2 regions of the Paenibacillus sp. FSL H8-0537 genome follow, and region 1 is predicted to be linked to the other one. Evidence: predicted binding sites of a transcription regulator. Region 1 holds the regulator's gene; the other holds the start of a gene.
What was found. Region 1 encodes CtsR, which represses protease genes until heat stress. Its sites were predicted from a motif close to ATGGTCAATAAAGGTCAAACA; they were not measured.
Positions count from the first base shown of each region.

Region 2: a site for CtsR is predicted at 2,013-2,033, ahead of clpP (ATP-dependent Clp endopeptidase proteolytic subunit ClpP). Genes of this name have one in related genera too.

Region 1 covers NZ_CP150290.1:6,352,866-6,356,282, forward strand. Annotated here, with positions in the region: gene MHB80_RS26955 (protein arginine kinase) at 1-797, opposite strand, end outside; gene MHB80_RS26960 (UvrB/UvrC motif-containing protein) at 822-1,346, opposite strand; gene MHB80_RS26965 (CtsR family transcriptional regulator) at 1,387-1,848, opposite strand; rRNA gene rrf (5S ribosomal RNA) at 2,339-2,455, opposite strand; rRNA gene MHB80_RS26975 (23S ribosomal RNA) at 2,528-3,417, opposite strand, start outside.
Region 2 covers NZ_CP150290.1:322,568-325,984, forward strand. Annotated here, with positions in the region: gene whiA (DNA-binding protein WhiA) at 1-801, shown strand, start outside; gene MHB80_RS01445 (HPr family phosphocarrier protein) at 899-1,168, shown strand; gene clpP (ATP-dependent Clp endopeptidase proteolytic subunit ClpP) at 1,359-1,940, opposite strand; tRNA gene MHB80_RS01455 (tRNA-Arg) at 2,171-2,242, opposite strand; gene MHB80_RS01460 (sugar-binding domain-containing protein) at 2,494-3,417, shown strand, end outside.

The sequences.
Region 1 (3,417 bases):
CGCAGCTTAGACTCAGCAAGAAGCCGTATTCGAGCTGCTTTCTCATGCTCAATAATTTGTCTGGCTACGCTGTACAAGTTGTCAATAATTTCGGACTCTGATTGACCGAGTGTAATTTGGTTCGAGATTTGAAACACATTGCCAAGCGCTTCACTGCCTTCGCCATACAATCCGCGAACCGCGAGTCCGACCTGCGTGACTGCCTGCAAAATTCGATTGATTTGCGATGATAGCACGAGAGCCGGCAAATGTACCATAATGGATACGCGAATGCCTGTTCCAACGTTGGTCGGGCAAGTCGTTAAATAACCGCGTTTCTCATCAAAAGCATATTCGGTCTCCGCTTCAAAAATATCATCGATCCGATTCGCCAGCGTCCAAGCTTCCTGAATTTGAAAACCCGGATATAGGCATTGAATTCGCAGATGGTCTTCTTCATTAATCATAATGCTCACCGATTCATTATCGCTGAGGATGAAGGCTCCGCCTCGAGATTCATTAGCCAGATTAGGGCTAATCAAATGCTTTTCGACTAATACACGCTTCTCCAGCTCCGTAAGATCAGCTAACACGATGGTATCAAACTGGCCGATAGGCTCGAGCTTTCCAGATGCCCCTATAGCAGCCAGCTGCTCCATAACCTCAAGCGACTGCTCCTTCGTAGCGAGCAACGGAAACGGATGATGGTTCAAATTTCTGGCGATACGTATACGGCTGCTGATCACGATATCTGACTCTGGACCATCCCCCTTCATCCAATCGCTTAACGCTTGCTCTGAAAAACGACGACTCTCCAAGAGGTATCCTCCTTACTTCACGACTTACAGCTCTGCTATTTTACGCTCAAGCTCACGAATACGATCCCTAATTTGAGCCGCACTTTCAAATTCTTCTTGCTCAATACGATCATACAACTCGCGTCTGAGCTGATCAAGTTCTCGTTTATTTTGCAATTGCCCTCCGGAGCGTTTCGGAATTTTTCCCGTATGCACCGTACTACCATGTACCCTTTTAAGGAGCGGATCTAACTTATCTGAAAAATGCTTGTAGCAGGCGCTGCAGCCAAAGCGTCCGATCTTGCTGAACTGCGCATAAGTAAATCCGCATTCGTCACAGCGTATGACTGGGCAAGGCTTCGTCCCTGCTGAACCCGATGTTCCAGATGGATCAAAATCAAGCAGACCCGACAGCAAGCTGTGGATAGAGAAGCCATTCGCCGTTCCTGGAATACCTTCTCCCCGTTCACGTGCACAAGCTTCACAAATGTGAAACTCCGTCTTCTCTCCACCGACAATCTTCGTAAAATGAAGCGTTGCCGGCTTCTTGCCGCATTCCTGACAAATCAAGACGTATCACCCCTTTCCATGCGCGATACGCACGGTAAAGTTACTTAACCAGAAGCGATATAAGCATCGCTCTCAGCAAACGGGCCCTTAGCTCATCACGCAGCGGCAGCTTGACGGCAATGGTTTCCCGATCAATTGCTGCACGCAGCAGCTGCGCCTCGCGTTTCGTGACCATCAGCGCTTCTTCAAGCTGATAAATCAGACCTTCCGCGACGCTCTGCTCCACGCAATCTCCAATCGTCTGCCGAATATGAAACTGAATCGTCTGCAAAGCTGGCAGCTCTACCCGTTGAATCCGGACATAACCACCGCCTCCACGCTTCGATTCGACCATGTAACCCTTCTCCAGCGTAAAACGCGTACTAATCACGTAATTAATCTGGGAAGGGACGCACGAAAATTTCTCAGCCAGCTCATTGCGCTGTATTTCCACCGAGCTTTCCGTACTTTCCTGCAGCATATTTTTTAAATACTGTTCAATGAGATCGGAAATGTTTCGCATATCACCAACCTCCCTGGTACTGCATGGAGCACAAGCTTACGCTTATTCATATGCAGCTCCAACTGACTTTGACTTTCTTTGACTTTAACTTTATTATACGCAAAATTTAAGAAAGGTCAAGAGATGGAATCTTAATTTTCTGACTATTCATCCACAAGCTATTATGCACAAGGCTACTACCTAGCATGATGCGAAAAAGCACTAATTATACCCGACCAGCCTAGATCAATCCTATTTATAAACAGGCTGTGCATAAAAAGTGAACGAATGTGCATAACTCGTGTTTACATTATGTTCATATAACGCCGATCAAACTTACCCACATGTGAACAACCGCGCTAACACGGACTTATACACGCCACAAAAAAAATACTATGCACCTCATCCACGGCTGTAGATAAGTTGTGCACAGCATTTTCACTATATGATTGTCTAACTCATTTACAAGACAACAAAAAACCTGCCGCAATGATTGCGACAGGCTTCTCGTGCTTGGCGACGTCCTACTCTCCCAGGACCCTGCGGTCCAAGTACCATCGGCGCTGGAGGGCTTAACGGTCGTGTTCGGGATGGGAACGCGTGGTTCCCCTCCGCCATCGCCACCAAACGGATTGCGTACGGGTATTGCTACCCTCAAAACTGGATGCGAAAGACAATGTCTGAAACTTTAGCGTGTTGTTAGGATAAGCCCTCGACCGATTAGTATTCGTCAGCTGCACGCATTGCTGCGCTTCCACCCCGAACCTATCAACCTCGTCGTCTTCAAGGGGTCTTACTAAATTGGGAAATCTCATCTTGAGGGGGGCTTCGCGCTTAGATGCTTTCAGCGCTTATCCCGTCCGTACTTGGCTACCCAGCGGTGCTCCTGGCGGAACAACTGGTACACCAGCGGTACGTCCATCCCGGTCCTCTCGTACTAAGGACAGCTCCTCTCAAATTTCCTGCGCCCGCGACAGATAGGGACCGAACTGTCTCACGACGTTCTGAACCCAGCTCGCGTACCGCTTTAATGGGCGAACAGCCCAACCCTTGGGACCTACTTCAGCCCCAGGATGCGATGAGCCGACATCGAGGTGCCAAACCTCCCCGTCGATGTGGACTCTTGGGGGAGATAAGCCTGTTATCCCCAGGGTAGCTTTTATCCGTTGAGCGATGGCCCTTCCATTCGGTACCACCGGATCACTAAGCCCGACTTTCGTCCCTGCTCGACTTGTAGGTCTCGCAGTCAAGCTCCCTTATGCCTTTGCACTCTCCGAATGATTTCCAACCATTCTGAGGGAACCTTTGGGCGCCTCCGTTACATTTTAGGAGGCGACCGCCCCAGTCAAACTGTCCACCTGACACGGTCCCCGAACCAGTTTCATGGTCCTAGGTTAGAACTCCGATACGATCAGGGTGGTATCCCAACGTCGCCTTCACACAAGCTGGCGCTCATGCTTCAATGGCTCCCACCTATCCTGTACAGATCGTACCAAAGTTCAATATCAAGTTACAGTAAAGCTCCATGGGGTCTTTCCGTCTTGTCGCGGGTAACCTGCATCTTCACAGGTATTAAAATTTCACCGGATC
Region 2 (3,417 bases), 980 kb from region 1:
TTGGACATCTCAACAGAAAATGCTGCAATAGCCCGTCGTATTTATTCTCTGGTCAAAAGGCACTTTGAGGTACACACCGAGCTGTTGGTTCGGAAAAAAATGCGGCTGAAAAAGAACAATGTGTATATCGTACGTATTCCAACAATGGTACAATCTATATTAAGCAAGCTTCATATCGTATCTGAGGGTTTCGTGTTCAACTCCGGAATTGATAAGACGATGATTAAGAAGTCTTGCTGCAAACGTTCATATTTGCGTGGTGCTTTCCTTGCTGGAGGTTCAGTGAATAACCCTGAGGGTTCCTCGTACCATTTGGAAATCTCTTCAATGTATGAGGAGTATTGCGGCTCATTAGTGGAGCTGGCCAATAAGTTCGAGCTGAATGCCCGCTGCATCGAGCGGAAGAAAGGCTTTATTTTTTACATTAAGGAAGGCGAGAAAATTATTGAGCTGCTGAACATTATTGGCGCTCATCAGGCGCTGTTTAAATTCGAGGATGTGCGAATTATGCGCGACATGCGCAATTCCGTCAATCGAATCGTCAATTGCGAGACAGCGAACCTGAACAAGACCATCGGCGCGTCCGTGCGGCAGATTGATAATATTAAACTGCTGGACCGCGAGCTAGGCCTTGAAAATTTGCCGGATAAGCTCAAGGAAGTCGCTGAAATTCGCCTGCAGCATCCCGATCTGAACTTGAAGGAAGTTGGAGAACTGCTCAAAGGGTCAGTGAGCAAGTCAGGCGTAAACCACAGGCTTCGCAAAATTGACGAACTTGCTGAAAAAATACGCAACGGCTAAACTTTTAACTTCATGTTTCCGATGGTATAATGATACAATGAGTTTAAAATTATCGGCATAATTAAGGATTGAATAAGATATAGGGGGTATGCTTTCCATGACAAGGCTTCCGGTTGTCGTTCGACTAAAAACAGGTCTTCATGCAAGACCTGCAGCATTATTCGTACAAGAAGCTAATAAATTTTCATCAGAAGTATTCGTCGAGAAAGACGACAAGAAAGTGAATGCCAAATCGATTATGGGAATTATGAGCTTGGCAATCAGTTCGGGCACTGAAGTTTTCATAAGTGCGGAAGGTTCGGACGCAGAACAGGCTGTAAACGCTTTAGCTGCATTGGTAAGCAAGGAAGAGCTCGAGAACCAATAAGAAGCCTTATGCAGCAGGGACTCGTCTGCTCATAACCATATCTTTTGGCCATGCCGCCTTTTGGATCAGGATGATCCAGGGCGGTTTTTTTGAAATATAAGCCATATTGAAAAAGAGTCCATAACAAAACAAACCCGGTTCGCCTGAACCGGGTTTGTTTTGTTATACACCCATATGAATGATGGATGATTTAGATTTTCTCAATAACCTTATCAACCAGACCATACGCGCAAGCTTCTTGGGCGCTCATGAAATAGTCGCGATCGGTATCCTTCTCAACGCGCTCAAGCGGTTGGCCTGTGCGCTCGGACAGGATTCCGTTAAGATGGTCGCGCATTTTGATAATGCGGCGAGCACGGATTTCGATGTCGCTCGCTTGGCCTTCAGCGCCGCCCAGCGGCTGGTGAATCATAACCTCGCTGTTCGGAAGCGCGTAACGCTTGCCTTTGGCGCCTGCTGCAAGCAGGAACGCGCCCATCGATGCTGCCATACCTACACAAATGGTGGATACGTCAGGCTTGATGTATTGCATCGTATCATAGATAGCCATACCCGAGGTAATCGAACCGCCAGGGCTGTTAATGTAAAGGGAGATGTCTTTCTCAGGGTCATCTGCTGTCAGAAACAGCATCTGTGCGATGATGGAGTTGGCTACAACGTCATTGACGCCCGAGCCCAAGAAGATAATACGATCCTTCAATAACCGGGAATAGATGTCATAGGAGCGCTCTCCGCGATTAGTTTGCTCAATAACCATAGGAACGAAATTCATATCCTGTAAACCTCCTCCGAAAAATAACAAGATTGATATTGCCGTAACATCATAATAGCGGATGAAACGTTAAAAGTCAAAGATAGTCAGACAAATCAGATTTTTCTCGGGCGCATGCCGTTTCATAGCTAAAAAACGATATAAAAAAACCACCCTTTCATCAGGGTGGCCACATACTAGGCTTCATAAACGCCTATTGCTCGCTGCAAATTGTTATCGGTTAATCAGAACGCGCCCGCTAGGAATCGAACCTAGATCTCAGGCTCCGGAGGCCTACGTCATATCCATTGGACCACGGGCGCATGTATAAAAGTAACAGCAAGATTTAGTATATGTTAAATGTGAATAGAAATCAAGCCAGCTATTAAAAATAAATTTGCTAAAATCGTGTCGGTAAACGGTTTCATATGAAATTGTTGACTTGAAATGTTAGATCAAGTTCGGTAAAATAGAGGTGGGACTTAAAACGAAAGCATGGGACGTTTCGTGTCCACCGCTATGCGTGAGTATCGGTTTCGCTTAACTTAGTACGGGTGGAGTGAATAATTAGAAGATGCGCCAGATGATTGAATTGCAGCAGCAGCTTCTGCCAGATTTGCTCGACGTGATGAGGAAGCGCTATAGGATACTGCACCAGGTTATGCTCTCTGATCTAATCGGCCGCAGAACGCTTGCGACAACGCTCGGTATGACGGAGAGGGTGCTGCGAGCAGAAACGGACTTTCTAAAGTCACAGGGCTTGCTTGAAATTCATGCCTCTGGCATGAGGATCAGTGAACCCGGCAAAGAACTGCTGGAACAGTTTGAGCCTTTTGTGCAGACGATTTTCGGCTTGTCGGAGCTTGAGGAGAAGATCAGAAGTTATTTTGGGCTGAGCCAGGTTGTCGTTGTGGCCGGCGATTCTGATGTATCCGCACAGACGAAGCGGGAACTCGGCAGAGCAGGAGGACAGGTACTGCGCAAAGCGATGGAGCAAGGCGACGTTATTGCCGTTACAGGCGGTACGACGACTGCTCAGGTGGCAAATCAGCTTTCGGCCGTGGCGCCGCTTAAAACCAATTGGTTCGTGCCTGCAAGAGGCGGACTTGGCGAAAGCGTCGATTATCAGGCGAATACGATTGCTTCCACCATGGCGAAGCGGACAGGTGCCAATTATCGGTTGCTTCACGTTCCTGATCATCTTGGAGAGGAAGCTTATGCTCCCATTATGCAGGAACCGAATATCCAGGACATTATAGAAGTGATCCGCAGGGCGCGTATTGTCGTGCACGGCATCGGAGACGCTATGGTGATGGCTCGGCGCAGGAAGCTTGATGAGGCGACGATGCAGGGTATTGAAGCGGAGGGGGCACTTGCGGAAGCATACGGTTTTTATTTTGATCGGAGCGGGCAAGTGGTTCACAAGATGCCGACGGTAGGACTACGGCTCGAGGATATTGTTAAGACTGAAGTTGTTATCGGGGTAGCCGGAGGCAAA